Regions from separate parts of the Streptomyces sp. NPDC048565 genome, predicted to be linked through region 2. Evidence: predicted binding sites of a transcription regulator. Region 2 holds the regulator's gene; the other holds the start of a gene.
What was found. Region 2 encodes HrcA, which represses chaperone genes, less so after heat shock. Its sites were predicted from a motif close to TTNGCACTCNGNNNNNCNGAGTGCNAA; they were not measured.

Region 1 (4,478 bases), on a different contig from region 2:
CGAGCTCGGAGACCTTCGAGGTGATGACGTAGCCCTCGAGGCCCGCGTTCTCCGCGATCCAGCGGAGCGGCTCGACGGCGGCGCGGCGCACGACCGCGACACCCGTGGCCTCGTCGCCGGCCTTGCCGAGGTTGCCCTCCAGGACCTTGACGGCGTGGACCAGAGCGGAGCCACCACCGGAGACGATGCCCTCCTCGACCGCGGCGCGGGTCGCGGAGATGGCGTCCTCCAGACGGTGCTTCTTCTCCTTGAGCTCCACCTCGGTGGCGGCACCGACACGGATCACGCACACGCCGCCGGCCAGCTTCGCGAGGCGCTCCTGGAGCTTCTCGCGGTCCCAGTCGGAGTCCGTGGACTCGATCTCGGCCTTGATCTGGTTGACGCGGCCCTTGACGTCGGCGGAGTCGCCGCCGCCGTCGACGATGGTCGTGTCGTCCTTCGAGACAGTGACGCGGCGGGCGGTGCCCAGCACGTCCAGACCGGCCTGGTCGAGCTTGAGGCCGACCTCCTCGGCGATGACGGTCGCACCGGTGAGGGTGGCGATGTCACCGAGCATGGCCTTGCGGCGGTCGCCGAAGCCCGGGGCCTTCACCGCGACGGCGTTGAAGGTGCCACGGATCTTGTTGACGACGAGGGTGGAGAGCGCCTCGCCCTCGACGTCCTCGGCGATGATCAGCAGCGGCTTGGAGGCACCGGCCTGGATGACCTTCTCCAGCAGCGGGAGCAGCTCCTGGATGGAGCCGATCTTGCCCTGGTGGATCAGGATGTACGGGTCGTCGAGGACGGCCTCCATACGCTCCTGGTCGGTCACCATGTACGGGGAGAGGTACCCCTTGTCGAAGGCCATGCCCTCGGTGAACTCGAGGTCGAGACCGAAGGTGTTGGACTCCTCGACGGTGATGACACCGTCCTTGCCGACCTTGTCCATCGCGTCCGCGATGAGCTCGCCGACCTGCGGGTCCTGCGCGGAGAGCGCGGCCACGGCGGCGATGTCGGCCTTGTCGTCGATCGGGCGCGCGGTCGCGAGGAGGTCCTCGGACACGGCCTTGACGGCGGCGTCGATGCCCTTCTTCAGGGCGGCCGGGGACGCACCCGCGGCTACGTTGCGCAGGCCCTCGCGGACGAGCGCCTGGGCCAGGACGGTGGCGGTGGTGGTGCCGTCACCGGCCACGTCGTTGGTCTTGGTCGCCACCTCCTTCACCAGCTGGGCGCCGAGGTTCTCGTACGGGTCGTCGAGCTCGACCTCGCGCGCGATGGTGACACCGTCGTTGGTGATGGTGGGGGCGCCGAACTTCTTGTCGATGACGACGTTGCGGCCCTTGGGGCCGATCGTCACCTTCACCGTGTCGGCAAGCTTGTTGACGCCGCGCTCAAGGGCGCGACGGGCGTCCTCGTCGAACTTCAGGATCTTCGCCATGGGCTGAGCTGTCCTCTCAAACGAACTGCGCCCCTCGCCGCCCGGCTAGTTATTTCGCAGGGGGCCAGGGGCGCAGAACAGAAGCAAACGTTAAGTGAATTACTTCTCGACGATCGCGAGAACGTCGCGCGCCGAGAGGACGAGGTACTCCTCGCCGTTGTACTTCACCTCGGTGCCGCCGTACTTGCTGTACAGGACGACGTCGCCGGTCTTGACGTCGAGCGGCAGGCGCTCGCCGTTCTCGAAGCGGCCCGGGCCCACGGCCAGGACGACGCCCTCCTGGGGCTTCTCCTTGGCGGTGTCGGGAATGACCAGGCCGGAAGCCGTGGTCTGCTCGGCGTCGAGCGGCTGGACCACAATGCGGTCCTCAAGCGGCTTGATCGCAACCTTGGAGCTGGTGGTCGACACGATCCGGTCTCCCCCTTCGGAGATCTCACGGGGTTTAACAGTCTGTGGGGTGGCTTCAAGGTCGATCCGTCGTCGCGGGTGCCGGACCTGCCCTGTCGCGCGGTTGTGCTGGCACTCTCCATCGGGGAGTGCCAGCACTGAGACTATGACCGCGATTAGCACTCGGTCAAGCGGAGTGCCAATTGACCACCCTCGCGTGGCGCCGCGTCACCGGCGTACGCCCGGACAACGCGGGAGATCTCCACAGCGTTCCGTCGTCCGTCGTCCGTCATCCGGCATCCGGCGCCCGGCGCCCGGCGCCCGGCGCCCATCAGACATAGTCCTCCAGCCTGGCCACGGCGTACCCCTTGTCCGTGACCGTCTTCATGACGTTGCGGATCATGTCCGCCATGGAGGCGTCCCAGTCCTCGCGGCCCCGGAAGTGGGTGAGGATGATGTCGCCGGGGTGCAGGTCCTGGTCCTCCTCGCGCCAGTCCATGTGGTCGGGGAACGCTTCGGCGCTCCACAGGGGCACGGCCTTGATGCCGCAGGACTTGGCGATGCGCAGGGTGTCGCCGTTGTAGTTGCCGTAGGGCGGGCGGAAGAGGACGGGGCGCTTCCCCAGGTTCTTCTCGATCTTGTCCTGCGAGCCGCAGATCTCCTCGCGCTGCTCGTCATCGGAGAGCCCCGGGAGATAACGGTGGTTGAGCGTGTGGTTGTTGAGCGTGACTCCCCTGGCCTGCATGTCCTTGAAGTAGCCGTAGTCGTCGTTGATCTCGTAGTCGCTGAGGAAGGCGCTGTACGGGATCTTCAGCTCCGACATCATCCGGAGCAGCTCGGGGTCCTTCTCGGAGCCGTCGTCCATGGTCAGGAAGACGACCCGCTCCGTGGTCGGCACGCTGGTGAAGACCGGCGGCAGCCCCTTCCCGCCGCCCTCGACCTCGAACCCCTTACGGGTGGTGATGTGCGGCTTCACCGCGGGCGCCACGGGCGCGACGAGCGGAGGCTCGGCCAGGCCCCACTTCTTCGCGACGGCGACCCGGGCGGCCTGCTCCCGCTTCAGCCGCGCCGCCTTGGCCTCGACCCCGGCGGGCCCTGCCTGCGGCGGAACCGCGACCTCCGACTGCCCGGCGGTGGCTTCGGGCCCCGCGGCCGGATTCTGCCGCCCGGCCGCCCCTTCGTCCGTGGCGTCGGCACACCCGGACGCGGCGGCACCGAGGAGCAGGGCCACCAGGACCGCGCAGGTCGATCTGTGGCGTTTCATGACGAATTTGTCTTTTTGTCGTACTAGTTGCATGGCGCCGCATCCTGCCACCGGGGCACCGGCCGCCCCATGCGACACATCCGGGCGGCCCGCGAGGTCCCCCGGCTGGCTCACAATGGACCCCGTGAACGCCCTTCCCCCTGCCGATCAGACCGACCCGGCCGACCCGCTCGCGGCCTTCGCCGCCCTGCGCACCCCCGAGGGCGCGGCCCTCCTGGACGAGCTGCGCGACCACGACCCCGCCCGGGAACTGGCGACCGCGACCCGGCTGCGCCGCACGCATCCCGCCGCCCTCGTGTCGGCGGCGCTCGGCCAGGCGCGGCTGCGGCAGCGGGCGGTGGCGAAGTTCGGGGCGGCGGACGCGTACCGCATGTTCTTCACCCCCGACGGCGTGGAACAGGCGACCCGCACCTCGGTCGCCGGCTACCGCGCGGAGCGGTTCGCGGAGCTCGGCGTACGGAGCGTGGCCGACCTGTGCTGCGGCATCGGCGGCGACGCCATCGCCCTGGCCCGTGCGGGCGTCTCGGTCCTGGCGGTGGACCGCGATCCGCTCACCGCCCGGGTCGCCCGCGCCAACGCCGAGGCGCTCGGCCTCCAGGACCTCGTCGAGGTCCGGTGCGCCGACGTCGCCGAGGTCGACACCTCCCCGTACGACGCGGTCTTCGTCGACCCGGCGAGGCGCGGCGGGCGGGGCCGGATCTTCGACCCCGAGGCCTATTCGCCGCCGCTCTCCTGGGCGACCGGGGCCGCACTGAAGGCCCCGCGCGCCGCGCTGAAGATCGCGCCCGGCGTCCCGCACGAGGCCATCGAACCTGGGGCCGAGGCCGAGTGGATCTCGGACGGCGGCGATGTGAAGGAGGCCGTGCTCTGGTTCGGCGACGGCTTCACCCCCGGCGCCTTCCGGGCCACGCTGCTCCCGTCGCGCACGACACTCGTCTCCGAAGGCCCGCTCCCCGCACCGCCGGTCGGCCCGGTCGGCCGGTATCTGTACGAGCCGGACGGCGCCGTCATCCGCGCCCACCTGGTGGCCGACATCGTGGAGCGGTGCGAGGGCAGGCTGATCGACGAGACGATCGCGTACGTCACGAGCGACAGGCCGTACGCCTCCGAGGCCACCGCCGCCTACGAGATCACCGATCAGCTGCCCTTCAACATGAAGAAGCTGAAGGCTCTGCTGAGGGAGCGCCAGGTGGGCGTCCTGACCGTCAAGAAGCGCGGCTCACCGGTCGAACCCGAGGAGCTGCGACGCAAGATGAAGCTTCAGGGCCCGCACGCCGCCACCGTCTTCCTGACCCGGGTGGCCGGGGCCCCGACGATGCTGATCGGGCAGCCGGTGCGGCAGGCCTGATCAGCCGCGCACCGTGACCAGCGGGTCCGCCGGCACCCCGGCGAGCACCCGCAGCACCCAGC
Region 2 (4,478 bases):
AGCTCCCGCAGGAGGCGCTCCTGCTCGGGGTCCATCTTCGTCGGGGTCATGACCTCGACGTGCACGATCAGGTCGCCGCGCCCGCCGCCACGCAGGTGCGTGATGCCGCGCCCGTGCAGCGGGACCGACTGCCCGGACTGGGTGCCCGGCCTGATGTCGATCTCCTCCATCCCGTCGAGCGTCTCCAGCGGCACCTGGGTGCCGAGCGCCGCAGCCGTCATCGGGATGGTCACCGTGCAGTGCAGATCGTCGCCGCGCCGCTGGAACACGGCGTGCGCGACCTCGTGGATCTCGACGTACAGATCCCCCGCGGGGCCGCCGCCGGGGCCGACCTCGCCCTCGCCCGCGAGCTGGATCCGGGTGCCGTTGTCGACACCTGCGGGAATCTTCACGGTGAGGGTGCGCCGCGAGCGGATGCGGCCGTCACCGGCGCACTCGGGGCACGGGGTCGGCACGACCGTGCCGAAGCCCTGGCACTGGGGGCAGGGCCGTGAGGTCATGACCTGACCGAGGAAGGACCTGGTGACCTGGGAGACCTCGCCACGGCCGCGGCACATGTCGCAGGTCTGCGCGGAGGTGCCGGGTGCGGCGCCCTCGCCACTGCAGGTCGTACAGACGACCGCCGTGTCGACCTGGATGTCCTTGGTCGTGCCGAAAGCCGCCTCGTTGAGGTCGATCTCCAGCCGGATCATCGCGTCCTGGCCGCGCCGGGTGCGCGAACGCGGCCCGCGCTGCGCGGCGTTGCCGAAGAACGCGTCCATGATGTCGCTGAAATTGCCGAAGTTGCCGGCTCCGAACCCTCCTGCGCCACCGCCGCCGCCCGAGCCGGACAGCGGGTCACCGCCGAGGTCGTAGACCTGCTTCTTCTGCGGGTCCGACAGCACCTCGTAAGCGGCGTTGATCTCCTTGAACCGCTCCTGGGTCTTCGGATCCGGGTTGACATCCGGGTGGAGCTCGCGGGCGAGCCTACGGAATGCCTTCTTGATCTCGTCCTGAGATGCGTCGCGGCGCACGCCTAGTACGGCGTAGTAGTCCGTGGCCACTTACGAATCCGCCAGGATCTGTCCGACGTAACGTGCCACTGCGCGTACCGCTCCCATCGTTCCGGGGTAGTCCATGCGGGTCGGTCCGACCACGCCGAGTTTGGCGACTGCCTCGTCGCCCGAACCGTAGCCGACCGCGACGACGGACGTGGAGTTGAGCCCCTCGTGGGCGTTCTCGTGCCCGATCCGTACGGTCATGCCTGAATCCGTTGCCTCACCGAGCAGCTTCAGCAGCACGACCTGCTCCTCCAATGCCTCCAGCACCGGCCGGATCATCACAGGGAAGTCATGCCCGAAGCGGGTGAGATTGGAGGTGCCGCCGATGATCAGCCGCTCCTCCGTCTCTTCGACCAGAGTCTCGAGAAGGACGGAGAGCACCGTCGACACGGTCCCCCTGTCCTCGGCCTCGAAGGACTCCGGCAGATCCTGCACCAGCCGTGGGACGTCCGCGAAGCGCCGTCCGACGACCCGGCTGTTGAGCCGGGCCCGCAGATCGGCCAGCGAGGTGTCACCGAACGGTGCAGGGCAGTCGATCATACGCTGTTCGACCCGGCCCGTGTCCGTGATCAGGACGAGCATCAGCCGGGCCGGGGCCAGGAGAAGAAGCTCCACGTGCCGGACCGTCGAGCGGGTCAGCGAGGGGTACTGCACGACGGCGACCTGCCTGGTCAGCTGCGCGAGCAGCCGGACCGTGCGGCCCACGACGTCGTCGAGGTCGACCGCGCCGTCGAGGAAATTCTGAATGGCCCGGCGCTCAGGCGACGAGAGGGGTTTCACACCCGCGAGCCTGTCGACGAAGAGCCGGTAGCCCTTGTCCGTCGGAATACGCCCCGCACTCGTGTGCGGCTGGGCGATGAAGCCCTCGTCCTCCAGCAACGCCATGTCGTTGCGGACAGTCGCCGGGGAGACCCCGAGGCTGTGCCGCTCCGTGAGCGCCTTGGAGCCGACGGGCTCCTCCGTGCCGACATAGTCCTGGACGATGGCGCGCAGCACTTCGAGTCTGCGTTCACTGAGCACCGCGCACACCTCCAGCTGTGGTCCTCCGGCGTCTGCCTGGCACTCTGTGCGTTCGAGTGCCAGCGATCCCCCGGTCAGTGTACGGGGGCGAGGTGGGCCCGGGGCAAGGGCGACCGGCCACGCCCGTCACGGGACCACGCAGGTCGTTGCCGATAGCGTCGCCGTATGGACGCCTCTTGGGAAGAGTTCGGCTGGGAGCGGTTGGGCAACGGTACGGGACGCAGACGCCTCCCCGGCTGGGACGCGACCGCCGCACTGGTCGCGGGGACGGACGGTGTGCTGCTCTACGACACCGGGGCGACGCTCCGGGAGGGAGCCGGACTGCGCACCCAGGCCGAGGCACTGCTGGGCCGCAGGGTGACGCATATCGCACTGAGCCATCCGCACTTCGACCATGTGCTGGGCACCGCCGCCTTCTCCGGGGCGGAGGTCTACGGGGCGGTCGGCACGGCGGAGCTGCTGGGGCGGGGCGCCGAGGAGCTGCGCGCGGACGCCGTACGGCACGGCATGAGCGAGGCGGACGCCACGGCGGCCACGGACGTCCTGGTGGCCCCGAGGCATCAGGTGAGCGGCGAGTGGACACTCGATCTCGGCGGCGGCTTCCAGGTGCTGCTGGCCAATGTGGGGCCGGGCCACAGCGGCCACGACCTGGCGGTCCTGGTGCCGGGCTCCCCCGTCGTGATGCTCTGCGGCGACCTGGTCGAGGAGTCCGGCGAGCCGCAGGCGGGACGCGACGCGGTCCCCTCGCACTGGCCTGCCGCGCTCGACCGGCTGCTGGAGCTGGGCGGCGAGGACGCGGTGTACGTGCCGGGGCACGGGGCGGTGGTGGACGCGGCGTTCGTACGGGCGCAGCGCGATCAGCTGGCGGCCCGCTTCGGCGTGTCGTGAACGGCGTGCCAGGAACGGCGTGTCGTGAACGGGCGTCCGTTTATCGTCGTGCCATGCGCAGCTACCAGCCGGACCTGACTCCGCCGTGGAAGAAGTCCGCTCCCGCCCCCGAGGTCCCCGCCGAGCCCGATCTGGTCGTCGAGGAGGCCGTCAGCGGCTTCTGCGGGGCGGTGATCCGGTGCGAGAAGACGGCCCAGGGGCCGACGGTCACGCTGGAGGACCGCTTCGGCAAGCACCGGGTCTTCCCGATGGAGCCGCGCGGCTTCCTACTGGAGGGCAGGGTCGTCACCCTGGTACGCCCCTCGGCCGGCGGCCCCGCCCGGCCCACGCGCACCGCGTCGGGTTCGGTGGCGGTGCCGGGCGCACGGGCCAGGGTGGCGCGGGCCGGCCGCATCTACGTGGAGGGGCGGCACGACGCCGAGCTCGTCGAGCGCGTCTGGGGCGACGACCTGCGCATCGAGGGCGTGGTGGTGGAGTACCTGGAGGGCGTCGACGACCTCCCGGCGATCGTGCGGGAGTTCGCGCCGGGCCCTGACGCCAGGCTCGGTGTCCTGGTGGACCATCTGGTGCCCGGCTCCAAGGAGTCCCGGATTGCCGCCCAGGTCACCGACGCGCACGTCCTGGTGGTGGGGCATCCGTACATCGACGTCTGGGAGGCCGTGAAGCCCTCGTCCGTGGGCATCCCCGGGTGGCCGGTGGTCCCGCGCGGGCAGGACTGGAAGACGGGCGTGTGCCGTGCGCTGGGCTGGCCGGAGAACACCGGCGCGGCCTGGCAGCACATTCTTTCCAGGGTCGGCTCCTACAAGGATCTGGAGCCGCAGCTGCTGGGCCGGGTCGAGGAGCTGATCGACTTCGTCACCCTGCCCGCCTGAGGCCTCGCGGGTGCGGGGCGGGATGGGGTGGGGCGGGGTGATCAGTCCACCAGGTCCCGCACCACGGCGTCGGCCAGCAGCCGCCCCCGCAGCGTGAGGACCGCGCGGCCCTCGCCGTACGGTCCGGGCTCCAGCAGCCCGTCCGTCACCGCGCGGCCGGCCGCCGCGAGCCCGGCGGGGGCGAGCAGCGACAGCGGGCAGCCGTCGACGAGCCGCAGCTCCAGCAGGATGCGCTCGACCCGGCGGTCCTCGTCGCCGAGCACCTCACGGCCGGCGCCGGGCGAGCGGCCCTCGGCCAGTGCCTGCGCGTAGGCCCCGGGGTGCTTGACGTTCCACCAGCGGACCCCGCCGACGTGGCTGTGGGCTCCCGGTCCCGCGCCCCACCAGTCGGCCCCGCGCCAGTACAGCTCGTTGTGCAGGCAGCGGCCCTCGGGGGTGCGGGACCAGTTCGACACCTCGTACCAGGAGAAGCCCGCCGCGGCCATCGCGTCGTCGGCGATCAGATAACGGTCGGCGTGGACGTCGTCGTCCGTCATCGGGACGTCGCCCCGGCGGATGCGCCGGGCGAGCTGGGTGCCCTCCTCGACGATCAGCGCATACGCCGACACATGGTCGGGGCCCGCTCCGATCGCCGCGTCGAGGGTGGCCCGCCAGTCGT

Region 1: a site for HrcA is predicted at 1,981-2,007, ahead of groES (co-chaperone GroES). Genes of this name have one in related genera too.

The regions. Positions count from the first base shown of each region.
Region 1 covers NZ_JBEZIH010000005.1:217,612-222,089, forward strand. Annotated here, with positions in the region: gene groL (chaperonin GroEL) at 1-1,417, opposite strand, end outside; gene groES (co-chaperone GroES) at 1,517-1,825, opposite strand; gene AB0C75_RS08755 (polysaccharide deacetylase family protein) at 2,136-3,068, opposite strand; gene AB0C75_RS08760 (methyltransferase domain-containing protein) at 3,184-4,416, shown strand; gene AB0C75_RS08765 (hypothetical protein) at 4,417-4,478, opposite strand, start outside.
Region 2 covers NZ_JBEZIH010000004.1:72,150-76,627, reverse strand. Annotated here, with positions in the region: gene dnaJ (molecular chaperone DnaJ) at 1-1,043, opposite strand, end outside; gene hrcA (heat-inducible transcriptional repressor HrcA) at 1,044-2,060, opposite strand; gene AB0C75_RS06555 (MBL fold metallo-hydrolase) at 2,226-2,948, shown strand; gene AB0C75_RS06550 (DUF3097 domain-containing protein) at 3,002-3,820, shown strand; gene hemW (radical SAM family heme chaperone HemW) at 3,862-4,478, opposite strand, start outside.